Regions from separate parts of the Bradyrhizobium sp. sBnM-33 genome, predicted to be linked through region 4. Evidence: predicted binding sites of a transcription regulator. Region 4 holds the regulator's gene; each other region holds the start of a gene.
What was found. Region 4 encodes PhoB, which activates phosphate uptake and scavenging genes when phosphate is short. Its sites were predicted from a motif close to TGTCATNNANCTGTCAT; they were not measured.
Positions count from the first base shown of each region.

Region 1: phnF (phosphonate metabolism transcriptional regulator PhnF) is a predicted target of PhoB. The motif match lies at 1,764-1,780, and genes of this name have one in related genera.
Region 2: RX328_RS27855 (RNA degradosome polyphosphate kinase) is a predicted target of PhoB. The motif match lies at 2,106-2,122, and genes of this name have one in related genera.
Region 3: phnC (phosphonate ABC transporter ATP-binding protein) is a predicted target of PhoB. The motif match lies at 2,005-2,021, and genes of this name have one in related genera.

Region 1 is NZ_CP136624.1:6,617,986-6,621,712, forward strand. It holds gene RX328_RS31275 (carbon-phosphorus lyase complex subunit PhnI) at 1-626, opposite strand, end outside; gene phnH (phosphonate C-P lyase system protein PhnH) at 630-1,238, opposite strand; gene phnG (phosphonate C-P lyase system protein PhnG) at 1,243-1,704, opposite strand; gene phnF (phosphonate metabolism transcriptional regulator PhnF) at 1,809-2,534, shown strand; gene phnE (phosphonate ABC transporter, permease protein PhnE) at 2,550-3,404, opposite strand; gene phnE (phosphonate ABC transporter, permease protein PhnE) at 3,401-3,727, opposite strand, start outside.
Region 2 is NZ_CP136624.1:5,921,142-5,924,868, forward strand. It holds gene purM (phosphoribosylformylglycinamidine cyclo-ligase) at 1-558, opposite strand, end outside; gene RX328_RS27845 (CDP-alcohol phosphatidyltransferase family protein) at 707-1,249, shown strand; gene RX328_RS27850 (DnaA ATPase domain-containing protein) at 1,372-2,049, shown strand; gene RX328_RS27855 (RNA degradosome polyphosphate kinase) at 2,195-3,727, shown strand, end outside.
Region 3 is NZ_CP136624.1:6,622,249-6,625,975, forward strand. It holds gene phnE (phosphonate ABC transporter, permease protein PhnE) at 1-25, opposite strand, end outside; gene phnD (phosphonate ABC transporter substrate-binding protein) at 94-1,002, opposite strand; gene phnC (phosphonate ABC transporter ATP-binding protein) at 1,077-1,892, opposite strand; gene RX328_RS31315 (DapH/DapD/GlmU-related protein) at 2,075-2,740, shown strand; gene RX328_RS31320 (alpha-D-ribose 1-methylphosphonate 5-triphosphate diphosphatase) at 2,737-3,727, shown strand, end outside.
Region 4 is NZ_CP136624.1:740,459-744,185, reverse strand. It holds gene RX328_RS03485 (aspartate aminotransferase family protein) at 1-444, opposite strand, end outside; gene RX328_RS03480 (GcrA family cell cycle regulator) at 939-1,448, shown strand; gene phoB (phosphate regulon transcriptional regulator PhoB) at 1,675-2,379, opposite strand; gene phoU (phosphate signaling complex protein PhoU) at 2,453-3,169, opposite strand; gene pstB (phosphate ABC transporter ATP-binding protein PstB) at 3,181-3,727, opposite strand, start outside.

The DNA of each region.
Region 1 (3,727 bases), 3.3 Mb from region 4:
AGTGCGAGCAGGAACCCCTCGTCGGCCCGCGCAAGATTTTGCAGCCGCAGATCGCGGTCGGCCGGAAAACTCAGCGGCTCGCGCGTGAGATCGCCGACCGGCGCATCGGCATCCGCGGCCGGCGACGATTCGATCAAGCCATCGCGACCGAGAATGTCGGTGACGCGCGGCATTGCCGTCTGCGTTGCCTCCGACGTCGCCGGCTGCTCCGGCACAAAACCGTCCGCAAGCTGCGGGTCCAGCAAACGATGGGTATAATCGAAGGTCGGCCCCAGGATCTGGCCACCTGGAATATCCTTGAAGGTCGAGGAGATCCGCCGGCGCACCTGCATCTCGCCGGTGTTGACCGGCTCGGTCGCGCCGAAGCGCGGCAATGTGGCGCGAAAGGCGCGGACCAGGAAGATCGCCTCGATCAGGTCGCCGCGCGCCTGCTTGATCGCGAGTGCCGCCAGCTCGCGATCGTAGAGCGAGCCTTCCGTCATGACGCGATCGACGCCGAGCGAGAGCTGCTCGGCAATTTGCGCCAGCGAGAGTTCGGGCACATCACGGTCGCCACGCCGCTCATGCGCAAGCAGCCGGTGGGCATTCTCAATGGCGCGTTCGCCTCCTTTGACGGCTACATACATGGGCTACGCTCCGCTTGCGACCAGCCGCGTGGTTCGGGGGATCGCGACGATCAAGTCGTCATGGACCAGCACTACATCGATGCCGCGCGGGAACAGGCCTTCGTTGATGGTGAGCCGCTGAAAGAGGTCGCGCGGTTGGAGCATCGCCTGCAGCAGCGCTGTACCGTCGATGCCCGGCCCCTTCACCTCGAAGGTCGGTCCCTGTGTCAGGCTCTCGACCTGTAGGATCAGTGTCGTCGACCGATCAGGATACTCGTTACTGCCGAACGCGAAGCGATCGAGCGCCGGCAGGTTCCTGGCCTCGCCGACCAGCGCGAAGCTGGCGATCGAGGAATCCGCGATCACCGGCGCACTGGTATGGAACTTGAGCCACTTCGCAACGTCAGGCGTGGCCGACATCGCGGCGTCGAGCCAGATCGGCGTGTCGTGATCGAACAGCGTCAGCGCGATCGCCGCCGCGCCGCGCATCATCCCGGCCGGCGCGCCGACGGCCGCCGTGACCCGTTGCACGCTGCCGGGACGCGCCATCGCGTCCATCACGGAGCGGAAGGTCGACTGCGCCGACGGCACCTTGTCGGCAAACCCCGCGGGCAATTCTGCAACTGTCGTCATCGCATCACCCCTCGCCGCGCACCATGGTGTAGAAATCGACCCGCGTCGCCGCCGTCTCGGCCGCCTTGCGGCTGCGATCGGCGCTCATGGCGGCACGTAATGGCCCGATCACCTTGGTCTCGACCTCACCCGAAAGCTCCGTCGACTGCACCATGGCATCACACAGCGCGATCATCTGCGCCTTCTGCCTATCGCGGCCGAGCACGTAGCCAAATCCGATCTCACCGGTCGCAAGGCGCACCGCCGCGCGCGACACGGTGGCCTCGCCGAGATTGAACGGCGCACCGTCGCCGCCGATGCGGCCGCGCACCATGACGAGGCCGTTCTCCGGCTCGCGCAGGTTTTCGTGTTCGGGTACCGCGATTGCCGCGAGATGGCCCGCAATATCGCCAGCCTCGGAATGCGCGAGCACCGCCATCGCGGCCTTCCGCTGCGCCTCTCCGCTGTTCCGCCTGGTCAAGCTCATGAGCCACCTTGCCTGAATCAAGTTGTCTATGATAGTAGACAACTTGATAACGAAGCGCCATGACTGTTTCGTGACAAACGGATAATTTCTGGTATCACCAAGCCATGAGCCTGCAGGAGAGTTCCGGCGTCGCCTTGTGGCGCCAGGTCGCCGACGGTATCGAGCGCGGCATTGCCGACGGCCGCTTCGCAGCGGGCGAAAAGCTGCCGGGCGAGATCGAGATCGCCGATACCTATCGGGTCAACCGCCACACCGTGCGGCGCGCACTGGCTGCGCTTGCCGAACGCGGCCTGGTGCGCGCCGAACGCGGCAGCGGCACCTATGTCGAGGCGCAGCGCATCGCCTATCCCTTGCGCTCGCGGACGCGATTTTCCGAAATCGTCGGCGCCGGTGGCCGCGAGCCCCGCGGCCAATTGATCGATGCCTCCGAAGAGCCCGCGACGCGCGAGTTGGCCCGTGAGCTCGGACTGAGGACCGGTGCGCCCCTGATCCGGATCGAATCGGTGCGGCTCGCTGACCGCACGCCGATCTGCGTCAGCACCAGTTGGCTCTCCGCCGATCGCTTCCCGGGCGCCGGAACCGTCTTCGCCAACGCACGCTCAATGACCAAACTGCTGGCGCATTACGGCGTTCGCGATTACCGCCGCGCCTCAACCCGCGTCACCGCCGGGATCGTGGACGCCACCGATGCCGCAAGGCTCGATCTCGCGCTCGGGCGTCCCGTGCTGGTCGTTGACAGCACGGACGTCGATACCGACGATAAGCCGCTCGTGACCAAGCGCTCGCGCTTTGCCGCTGAGCGTGTCGAATTCGTGGTCGAGAGCGGCTAGCCTAGCCACGAGATGTTACGCGATTGGCCGCTGCCCGATGATCGCGAAACGCAGCTTGCCCGAGATCCAATCAATTGCCGATACCGTCATCAGGATAAGCAAAATCAGAAACGAAACCTTTTGCCATTCCAGCACCCGGATTTGTTCGGCAAGCTGAAGTCCAATTCCACCTGCTCCAACGATTCCGATAATCGTCGCTGACCGCGTATTCGATTCAAAATAGTAGAGCACCTGGCTCAACAGGATTGGAAAGACCTGCGGCAACAACCCGAACCGGACGCTATGAAGATGGTTGCCCCCCGATGACTGGACTCCCTCAGCGGGGTTCTTGTCGGCAGCCTCGATCGCTTCCGAGAATAACTTTCCAAACGTCCCAAAATCGCTGCAGATAACCGCGAGGATACCTGCGAACGGGCCCAGCCCCACGATACCGACCCAGATGAGAGCCCAGATCAAGATATCGACACCACGGATGGTGTCGAGACTGCGGCGCGTCAAAAAGTGAACGATCCGGTTTGCAACTACATTGCGCGCCGCCAGCAGGGATACGGGTAACGCGAGCAAAGCCCCGCCCAGCGTGCCGAGAAATGCGATCGAAACCGTCTCTCCGAGCGCGTGCAGATATTTCAATACTTCCGCCCAAGAGCCAGGATGGGGAGGCAACATGAGCTGAACGAATCCACCCAGCCTGACCATTCCGTCGGAGAGCCGGTGAAAGGGAATTTCGAGTTGGACGATCCCGAACAGAAAAAGCGCGACCGCCCCGCCAACGCCTATTGCGATTTTTCCCCGGTGCCACCAGTCCGGGCGGAAAATATCCGGATGACGTTCGACGATGCCGGCCTGGTTTTCAAAACTGAAGGAGTTCATGCCGCGGAGCCCTCCAGCCCGAGGAGGCGGTGGCGCGCGCGCTCCGTGATAAAGTCGATCAACATGACGGTGACGACAATGAGCAAAAGGATGGCACTGACATCGGTGTAATAGAACTTGCGAACGGCCTCGATCAAATCCTGGCCGATCCCGCCGGCGCCGACAAAACCCATCACCGCCGCGCCACGGACGTTGATCTCGAATCTCAGCAGGGCATAGCTTACGAAATTCGAAAGAACCTGAGGTACCGCACCAAATCGGACAATCTGAAGCCAGCTTCCTCCGCTCGCCGCTATCCCCTCGATCGGTTTACTGTCGATATT
Region 2 (3,727 bases), 4.0 Mb from region 4:
CAGTCCGATCGCGGCGTCGCCCACGGCAATGTCCGCGCTCGGCAGGAGCGTGCCGCGCTCGGCAGCCCCGACCGCAAAGCCTGCGAGGTCGTAATCGCCATCCTTGTAGAGCCCCGGCATCTCGGCGGTCTCGCCGCCGATCAGGGCGCAGCCGGACTCCCGGCAGCCCTCGGCGATGCCGGCCACGATGGCCGCCGCGGCCTCGGGGTCCAACTTGCCGCAGGCAAAATAGTCGAGGAAGAACAACGGTTCCGCGCCCTGCACGACGAGGTCATTGACCGACATCGCGACCAGGTCGATGCCGATACCGCCATGGAGGCCGGTCTCGATTGCGATCTTGACCTTGGTGCCGACGCCGTCGGTCGCCGCCACCAGCACCGGATCCTTGAAACCCGCCGCTTTGAGGTCGAACAGGCCGCCAAAACCGCCGATTTCGGCATCGGCGCCGGCCCGGGCGGTGGCGCGCACCATCGGCTTGATGAGATCGACCAGGCGGTTGCCCGCATCGATATCGACCCCCGAATCCGCGTAGGTCAGCCCGTTTTTGCGGTCGTTCATGCCCAATTCCAGTATGATGACGGCTGGTTACGAGGAATTCCACGATCCTGCAATGGCTCGCAAGCGCTCGGCGCATATACTATGTAGATAACAGCCGGCTAAACCCGCCAGGGGCCGGATCTAGGCCGGGAGCCGGGAAGCGACCGAGTTGAGCATTCCAAATATCATTACGCTGGGGCGCATCATCCTGGTGCCAGTCATCGTCTGGGCGATCGTTTCCAGCCAGATGGAAATCGCCTTCGCGATCTTCGTCATTGCAGGGGTCAGCGACGCCGTCGACGGGTTTCTCGCCAAGCGCTTCAACATGTCGAGTGAACTGGGCGCCCTGCTCGACCCGCTTGCTGACAAGGCACTTTTGGTTTCGATCTTCGTGGCGCTCGGCATCTGGGGTGCGGTGCCGCGCTGGCTTGTCATCCTCGTGGTGTCGCGCGACATCATGATCGTCACAGCCGTGATCGTGTCATGGCTGTTCGACAAGCCGATCCCGATGAAGCCCTTGATGGTGTCGAAGCTCAATACGGTGGCACAGGTGGCGTTCGCGGCGCTGGTACTGGCGTCGCTCGGTTTCAACTTCAAGCCGGCGCCCTACGACGTGATCCTGATGGGTTTTGTTACGGTCTTTACTTTGGTTTCCGTCTCGCTCTATCTCATCGAGTGGGTGCGGCACATGAGCACGATCGAAGCGCGCTAGGTTGCTCTTTTGTTTTAACGCGCTTTCTTCTCGCAAGCCGGTGCCCACCCCGGATCAAATCCGGTGCAGCCTTTCGCTCGAAAACGCTATGAAGGCTGCAAGATCCCGGCCTGGAGATTTGCGTGGCAGTTCGCGTTCAACCTCGTCAGCTTGCCTTTGCGCTGCCGCATGCGGAGAGCTTGACGCGCGACAATTTCCTCGAGGGTCCGGCCAATGAAGCCGCACTCTCGCTGATCGAAAGCTGGCCCGACTGGCCGAACCGCATCATGCTGCTGGCCGGGCCGGAGGGCTCCGGCAAGAGCCATCTCGCCGCCATCTGGGCCGAACAGGCAGGCGCGCGCTCGATCTCGGCACATGCGCTTGACGCCGCTGCCGTTCCCGGCGCACTCGCCACCGGGGCGCTGGTGGTCGAGGATCTGAGGCCTGCCGACTTCGACGAACGCGCCCTGTTTCACCTCCTGAACCTGGCGCGCGAGGATGGAGCCTTCGTCCTGATCACGGGACGCGTTCCACCAGCGGCGTTCGAGATCGAACTGCGCGATCTCCGGTCGCGGCTGCGCGCCGCACCCGTCGTCTCGCTATTGCCGCCGGATGACCTGCTGTTTCGTGGCCTGATCGTCAAATTCTGCGCAGACCGCCAATTGAGCATCGACGAGACGGTGGTGAGCTACCTCGCCACCCGGATCGAGCGCTCCTATGCCGCTGCTCGCCAGGCGGTTGAGCTCCTGGATACCGAGGCGCTGCGGCTCGGCCGGCCGGTCACCCGGGCGCTGGCCGCGGAACTCTTGCGCAACGCCTGATCGGACAGCTCCTGCTGCGTCCTGCCGCCTTGACGCGGCTCCGCGCGGAACATCAATGTCATTGAAACGTCATCGGCGTATCACATGCTGTGGGCCGCATTCCCTTAAAGTCGGCCCTGCCTCGCTCGCGATGGATCAAAGCCTTATGGAATTGGTACAAGCTGTTGAACTAAAAGAAAAAGAGCCGATTGCCGAGGCTCCGCCCACGATCGCCGCGAGCCCGGAGCGATTCATCAATCGGGAACTATCCTGGCTACATTTCAACCGCCGGGTGCTCGAGGAATCGGTCAATCTGGGCCATCCGTTGCTGGAACGAGTGCGATTCCTGTCGATTTCAGCCAATAACCTTGATGAGTTCTTTATGGTCCGCGTCGCCGGCATCAAGGCGCAGGTCCGTGAAGGCATCGCCGAACGCAGCCCCGACGGCCTGACGCCGTCCGAGCAGCTCACCCTCATCAACAGGACGGTTTCGGAACTCGCTTCCGACCAGCAGGCGATCTGGCGCGATCTGCGCACCACCCTGTCGGATGCCGGCATCAAGCTCGTCGATGGTCACGACTTCACCAAGGCGGAGCGCGGCTGGCTCGAGGATCACTTCCTCCGCAACATTTTCCCGCTGCTGACGCCGCTGGCGATCGATCCCGCGCACCCGTTCCCGTTCATCCCGAGCCTCGGCTTCACCATCGCGCTGCAATTGCTGCGAACTTCCGACGGCAAGGCGATGAACGCGCTGATCCGCATGCCCGGCAAGATCGACCGCTTCATCCGGATGCCGGCGACCAAGGACGGCGCGGTGCACCTGATCCCGCTGGAGCAAGCCACCGGAATGTTCATCGGCCGGCTGTTCCCCGGCTACACCGTCAAGGGCCAGGGCGCATTCCGCATCATCCGCGACTCCGAACTCGAAATCGAGGAAGAGGCCGAAGATCTGGTCCGCCTGTTCGAGACCGCGCTGAAGCGGCGGCGGCGCGGTTCGGTGATCCGGCTGGAAATGGAAGACAAAATGCCGGAAGCGCTGCGCACGTTCGTGCAGCAGGCGCTTTCCGCCGCCGATGACGAGGTGTTCCTGGTCGATGGCGTGCTGGCGATGAATGAACTCTCGCAGCTCACCCGGCTAGACCGGCCCGATCTCGAATTCATGCCCTACGTGCCGCGCCACCCCGAGCGGGTGCGCGACCATGGCGGCGACATCTTCGCCGCGATCCGGCAGAAGGACCTGATCGTCCACCATCCGTACGAATCCTTCGACGTCGTCGTCCAGTTCCTGCAGCAAGCCCTCCGCGACCCCGACGTCGTCGCCATCAAGCAGACGCTCTATCGCACCTCGAGCAATTCGCCGATCGTGCGGGCGCTCGCCGAGGCCGCGGAAGCCGGCAAGTCGGTGACCGCGCTCATCGAGCTGAAGGCGCGGTTCGACGAGGAAGCCAATATCCGCTGGGCGCGCGACCTCGAACGCGCCGGCGTGCAGGTCGTATACGGCTTTCTCGAACTGAAAACCCACGCCAAGCTGTCGATGGTGGTGCGGCGTGAAGGCGGCAGCCTGACGACCTACGTCCATACCGGCACCGGTAACTACCACCCGGTGACGGCGCGCATCTATACCGACCTTTCCTATTTCACCTCGGACCCGATCATCGGCCGCGACGCGGCGCGAGTGTTCAACTACATCACCGGCTAT
Region 3 (3,727 bases), 3.3 Mb from region 4:
GGAATTCGGGGACTGCTGTTCGCATGGGATGTTCAGGCGAGAGAATGGGCAGATCTCGCGATCTGCCCGATCCATCTGGAGCCGCAGCTCCGTTCAGGATTTCTGCTTGCGAATGCTGTCGACAAACTTGGTCAGATCGATCACGGCGTCATAGGCCTTGTGGTCAACCTCGACGAATGGCAACTGCTTCCCTTCGTAAATCTTGTCGAAAGCGGCCTTGTCTTTCACCGCGATTTCCAGCACGGCCTTCTTGATTGCCGCCTTGAGGTCGGCGGGCAGGCTGCTGAGATATGCCATCGGCGAATTCACAATCTGCTCGGACTTCATGATGATCTTGAAATCGGCGGCCTTCGCCATGCCCTTCCGTTCCATCCGGAGCAGGTTCGACTCGTTCTCGTCGTTCCACCAGTTGAACGCCGCGTCGCAGGTCCCTTGCGCAAGTCCGATCACCGCGTTTTCGTGGCTTCCCGAATAGACCACCTTGGAGAAGAACTTTTCCGGGTCGATACCCATCTTGTCCATCGCGAAACGCGGCACGTTGTTGCCTGACGTTGAATTGGGGTCGACAAGGCAGAGATTCTTGCCCTTCAGGTCCTTGATGTCCTTGTAGCTGGAATCGCTTTTGACATAGAGAACCGAATAATAGCCCTTGGTTCCGTCGCCATTCACTTCGATCGCGAACGGCTCGACCTTCGCACCGATGATATAAGCGCGCGCGTAGGCCGAGGGACCGTACATCGCGATGTGGATGTTGCCTGCCCGCTGGCCTTCGATAACAGCGGCGTAATCGTTGGCGATCCGCAGCGTGACTTTGGTGCCGAGCTCGCGGGACAGATACTCCGTCAGAGGCGTCCATCGGTTGGTTGTGCCCGAGGCATTCTCATCGGGAACCTTTGCGAACACCAATTCAGGATATTTTGCCTTCCAGTCCTGAGCCGTGGCAGCCGAGGCCGAGAACGCCAATGCCGCTGCAGCGGCGAAGATTATACGACGGTTTATCATGACGTCTCCTGTTTCGCAGTGATGAGCCAGCGGATCTAGATGCCGCACAGCTCCTGGTTTTCAGACGCAAAGGCTCAGGCTGCGGCAACCGTACCGAGCGCGGGAATCGGAGCACGGACCGGCACATGCTCTCGCGCCGCGTCCATCACCTCATCCGCCTCGAGATCGTAGAGCTCGCGCGCGATATGATCTGTCAACATCGCCGGTGCGCCGTCGAACACAATGCGGCCTGCCGACATTCCGATCAGGCGATCGCAGTAGCTGCGCGCCAGATCCAGCGAATGCAGATTGCACACCACCGTTATCCCGAAGTGCTTGTTGATGCGCAGCAGCGCGTCCATCACGATCCGGGTGTTGCGGGGATCGAGTGAAGCGATCGGTTCGTCGGCAAGGATGATGTCGGGCTCCTGCACCAGTGCACGCGCAATCGCGACGCGCTGCTGCTGACCGCCCGAGAGCTGATCCGCGCGCTGCGCCGCAATCGACGCCATATCGAATTGCTCGAGCGCCGACATCGCAATGGCCTTGTCATGTTCGGGCCACAACTGCGCCAGCGACCGCCATGTCGGCACCGTTGAAAGTCTTCCCATCAACACGTTGGTCAGGACATCGAGGCGGCCGACCAGATTGAACTGCTGAAAGATCATCGCCGAGCGCGCACGCCACTGCCGCAAATCCTTGCCGCGAAGCGCGGTGACGTCGACGCCTTCAAAGAGGATGCGCCCTTCGGAAGGTTCGGCGAGGCGGTTGATCATCCGAAGCAGCGTGGACTTGCCGGCGCCGGAGCGGCCGATCACGCCGACAAAACTGCCCGGTGCGATCGAGAATGACGCATTATCCACCGCAGCTTTGGTGCCGAAACGGCACGTCAGACCTTCCACAACCAGCATGCAGCGCTCCAGAGTCCTATCGTGGAGCATCGCTACCGGCTCGATCTTACAGTTGTGTGACAACGAGTGCTGCGGTGCGGCGTTCGTCCACAGCCGTGCGGCGTCATGCATACGTCATGATACTGTCATCAAGCGCATCGAAGACGAGCAGGCCCTTCCCGCAACTGCCGACGGACCTACCGATGGCTGGCAAGACGCTTTCCACTGAACCGACCGTCGACCCCACCGCGTCAGTGCGCGACTGCCAGCTTGGCGCCTACACCGAGGTCGGCGCCCGGACCATTCTGCTCGAGGTCACGATGTCCGATTATTCCTACATCGTGAACGATGCACAGATCACCTACACAACAATCGGCAAATTCTGTTCGATCGCGGCGATGACACGGATCAATCCGGGCAATCATCCGATGCACCGGGCCTCGCAGGCCCATTTCACCTATCGCGCCAGCAGCTATTTTCCGGGCGAGAGCGATGATGCCGAGTTCTTTGCATGGCGACGCGAACATCACGTCCATATCGGCCATGACGTCTGGATCGGCCACGGCGCGGTTATTCTGCCCGGCCACTCGATCGGCACCGGCGCGGTGATCGCGGCCGGCGCCATCGTGACCAAGGATGTCCCCGCCTATACGATCGTTGCAGGTAACCCGGCACGGCCGATCAAGCAGCGCTTTCCGGAATCCATTGCCGGGCGGCTTGCGGAGCTCGCGTGGTGGAATTGGGACCATGAGACGCTGTGCCGCACCCTGCCCGATTTCCGCAAACTCGATGTAGAGCGCTTTCTCGAAAAGTACGAAGCCGCCGCAGCAGCTACTCGCCGTCCATTCAACCAGAGTGCCGCATCGTGACTGAACTGTTCATCGAAGGTGGCCGGGCCCTGCTCGGCGATGAGATTGCCGAAACCACGCTGCGGATCGCCGGCCGCGAGATCGTCGCCGTCGGTACGAATAGCAGTCATGGTTTGTCCAGTATCGATGCCGGCGGCTTGCTGGTGCTGCCGGGTATCGTCGATCTGCATGGCGATGCCTTCGAGCGGCAGATGATGCCGCGCCCCGGCGTCGATTTCCCAATCGATGTGGCGCTTGTTGACAGCGACCGGCAGGCGATCAGCAATGGGATCACGACCGTCTATCATGCCACGACTTGGTCGTGGGAGCCCGGCCTGCGCAGCGCCGACAATGCCAGGCGCTTGCTGGAGGCGATTGAGCAGATGCGGCCGCAGCTCGCCGCCGACACCCGCTTCCACTTGCGTCACGAGACCTACAATCTCGACGCGGAAAGCGAAATCATCGACTGGCTATCGGAAGGACGCGTCGACCTGTTCGCCTTCAACGACCATATGGACTCGACGGTCGCCAGCCTTGCCAAGCCGCAAAAGCGCAGCCGAATGGTGGAGCGCACGGGTCTCAGCAATGAGGCGTTCGATCGCCTGGTGGAAAGCGTGGTCTCCCGCGGCCACGACGTGCCGGCTTCGATCGCCCGGCTGGCGCAGGCGGCGCGCGCGGCAAACATCCGGATGCTCTCGCACGACGATGAAAGCCCGGCGATGCGGCAAGCGTTTCGAGCACAGGGCGTTGCCATCGCCGAATTTCCGGTCAACGAGGAAACCGCCCGCGACGCTGCCGCAGCCGGCGACTTCATCGTGTTCGGCGCGCCCAATGTGGTGCGCGGCGGCAGCCATACCGGCTGGACCAGGGCATCCGACATGATCGCCAAGGGCCTGTGTTCGGTGCTGGCGTCGGACTATTATTATCCGGCGCCACCATTGGCAGCCTTCCGGCTCGCAGTCGATGGCGTGCTGTCGCTGGCCGCGGCATGGCAATTGATCTCGGTGG
Region 4 (3,727 bases):
TTTCGCGGAGCCGGTGGCCGCCAGCGTGCCCAACGTGCGGCCGTGGAACGCGCCCTCGAAGGTGATGAGGCGATAGCGTTCAGGATGGCCCTTGGAGAATTGATAGCGGCGCACGACCTTGATCACGCCTTCCATCGCCTCCGCGCCGGAATTGCAGAAGAACACCAGGTCGGCAAAGCTCTGCTCGCAGAGCCGCGCGGCGAGCTTTTCGCCATCGGGCGACTTGAACAGGTTCGACATGTGCCAGAGCTTCGTCGACTGTTCCTGCAACGCCTTGATCAGGTGCGGATGGCAGTGACCGAGCGCATTCACCGCGACGCCTGAGGTGAAGTCGAGATAACGCTCGCCATTGGTGGAGGTCAGCCAGCAGCCTTCGCCGCGTTCGAAGCCGAGATCGACCCTGGCGAAGACGGGGAGCAGATGCGACGTGGCGCTATTGGTCATGGCAATCACTGAGGTTTGAGACCTGCCTTTGAGACCTGCCGCGGGCGTGCATTGGCGCGAACGCGGCAACAGCCGGTCTTGCGAAAACGAAACGTGCCGCCTCTTAAGGGCGGCACGTGAGAGGCATTCTATGTGGGCGGGGAGCGCTGTCAACACGCCACGGAACGGCCTTTCCTGCCGTGCAAGGGGCTGAAATCCGTAGGATTGCGGTGTGGTGGAAACCACGCAGTGAAATGCCTAGATGTCAGAACATGTGGACGCTCGGGCCCGGACTCTTGCGCCGGAGTCACGCCATATTGTAGCGTTTGGGCTGTCGGATACGACATCTCGTGCGGCAGTTCTGATCCCTGGAGTCCTTTTGTGCAGGCGTAAACGTTCGGGCGCGGTTAGCGCGCCCGGCGAGGGCTAAGGGATTCTGACCGCAGGGATTTTTGAGACGATGACATCGCCAGCGCCGCCCCGATTGGCCGGCGCGATGCGAAGGGAAGATTACGATGACGGTTTTGACCTGGTCCGACGATCGCGTCGAGCAGCTTAAGAAGCTCTGGGAAGCCGGATTGTCGGCAAGCCAGATCGCCGCGGAACTCGGAAATGTGACGCGAAACGCCGTGATCGGCAAAGTGCACCGGCTGGGCCTTTCCGGCCGCGCCAAGAGCCCCTCCTCGGCCGCCCCGCGGCAGCGCAAGGCACGCCCCGCCCAACCGATGATGCGGGTTTCGCGCCCGGTCTCGCGCGGCAACACCGCGCTCGCGCACGCCTTCGAAGTCGAGATGGAGCCAGATCCGATCGCCTTCGACAACGTCGTGCCGATGAGCCAGCGGCTGTCGCTGCTCGAACTGAACGAGGCCACCTGCCACTGGCCGGTCGGCGATCCCTCGAGCCCGGAATTCTTCTTCTGCGGCGGCAAAGCGCTCACGGGCCTGCCCTATTGCGCCCATCACTCGCGCATCGCCTACCAGCCCGCGGCCGACCGCCGGCGTCAGCAACCGAAGACAACAAGGTAAGTCGCGGTTTGCCGTAGCCCGGATAGAGCGAAGCGAAATCCGGGACGATCTCGCGATGGGCTGACATTCCCCGGGTCGCGCTTCGCTCCACCCGGGCTACGCGTTCCACTGTCATCGCGAGCGTAGCGAAGCAATCCATACTTGCTTTGCCGCACGATGGATTGCTTCGCTTCGCTCGCAATGACGATGAGAGAGTCCCCGCTTTCGCGCGGACAACGATGGAGCCTTACGGCTCCACCTTCGCAAACCTATCATCCAGCGCATACCCCGCGCCGCGGACGGTGCGGATCGGGTCCTGCTCGCGGCCGGGGTTGAGCAGCTTGCGCAGGCGGCCGATGTGGACGTCGACGGTGCGCTCGTCGATATAGATGTCGCGGCCCCAGACGCTGTCGAGCAACTGCTCGCGGCTGAAGACGCGGCCGGGATGCTCCAGGAAAAATTCCAGCAGGCGATACTCGGTCGGGCCGAGATCGATCTGACGGCCCGAGCGCGCGACGCGGCGTTTTTCGCGATCGAGTTCGATATCGCCATAGGTCAGCACGGTGGCGAGCCGCTCGGGGCTTGCCCGCCGCAACAGGCCCTTCACCCGCGCCAAAAGTTCCGGCACCGAGAACGGCTTGACGATGTAGTCGTCGGCGCCGGTCGCAAGCCCGCGCACGCGCTCGCTCTCCTCGCCGCGCGCGGTCAGCATGATGATCGGCAATTGCTTGGTTTCGGGGCGCGCCCTTAAGCGGCGGCACAACTCGATGCCCGACAGCCCCGGCAGCATCCAATCGAGCACGACGAGATCGGGCACGCGCTCTTTCAGCCGTGTATCCGCATCGTCGCCGCGGCCGACGGTTTCGACCTCGTAGCCTTCTGCGTCGAGGTTGTAGCGCAACAGCGTGGTCAGCGCTTCCTCGTCCTCGACCACCATTATGCGCGCGCTCATCCTGCTCTTGCCTCTTCTGTTTGACGCGTTTTCTTCATGCGAACCGGTTTCCACGTCGCTGGAAAACACTATGTCAAGTGTTGGGTACGGTGGTCGCAAACGTCGTCATGTCGCCCTTCGGGCGCTTGTCGAGCATCTGCTGACCCTCGATCATGTAGAACACGGTTTCGGCGATGTTGGTGGCGTGATCGCCGATCCGTTCGATGTTCTTGGCGCAGAACATCAGATGGATGCAGAACGAGATGTTGCGCGGATCTTCCATCATATAGGTCAGGAGTTCGCGGAACAGCGAGGTGCAGATGGCGTCGACTTCCTCGTCGCCCTTCCACACCGCCATCGCCGCCGGCAGATCGTGCGCGGCATAGGCGTCCAGCACCGACTTGACCTGCGATTGTACCAGGTCGGTCATGTGTTCGAGGCCGCGCATCAGCTTCAGCGGCTGGAAATCGTTCTCCAGCGCCGCGACGCGCTTGCCCATGTTCTTGGCGAGGTCGCCGATCCGTTCCAGATCGGTGGCAACCCGCATCGAGCCGACGATTTCGCGCAAATCGATCGCCATCGGCTGACGGCGGGCGATGGTCAGCACCGCGCGCTCCTCGATCAGATGCTGCAGGCGGTCGATCTCGACGTCGGTGGCGACGACGTGCTTGCCGAGCGCGACGTCGCGGCGGACCAGCGCGTCGACGGATTCGGTGATCATGCGCTCAGCCAGGCCGCCCATCTCGGCGACCAGGCGCGTCAATTCCTGAAGGTCGCTGTCGAATGCCTTGGCGGTGTGCTCAGAAGCCATCTGTTATCTCCTTAACCAAACCGCCCCGTGATGTAGTCCTGGGTACGTCGATCGCGCGGCGAGGTGAAAATCTTGTTGGTATCGTCGAATTCGATCAGCTCGCCGAGATACATGAAGGCGGTCTTGTCCGAGACGCGCGCCGCCTGCTGCATATTATGGGTGACGATGGCGATGGTGTAGTCCTCCGCCAGTTCCTGAATCAGTTCCTCGATCTTGGCGGTCGAGATCGGATCGAGCGCCGAGCAGGGCTCGTCGAACAGGATCACCTCGGGCCTGACCGCAACGGTGCGCGCGATGCATAGCCGCTGCTGCTGACCGCCGGACAGCGAGAGGCCACTGGCGTTCAACTTGTCCTTGACCTCGTTCCACAGCGCGCCGCCGCGCAGCGCCTTCTCGACCCGGCCGTCCATCTCGGACTTCGAGATCTTCTCATAGAGACGGATGCCGAAGGCGATATTCTCGTAGATCGTCATCGGGAACGGCGTCGGCTTTTGGAACACCATGCCGACGCGGGCCCGCAGCAGATTGAGGTCGAGCTTCGGGTCGAGGACGTTGGTC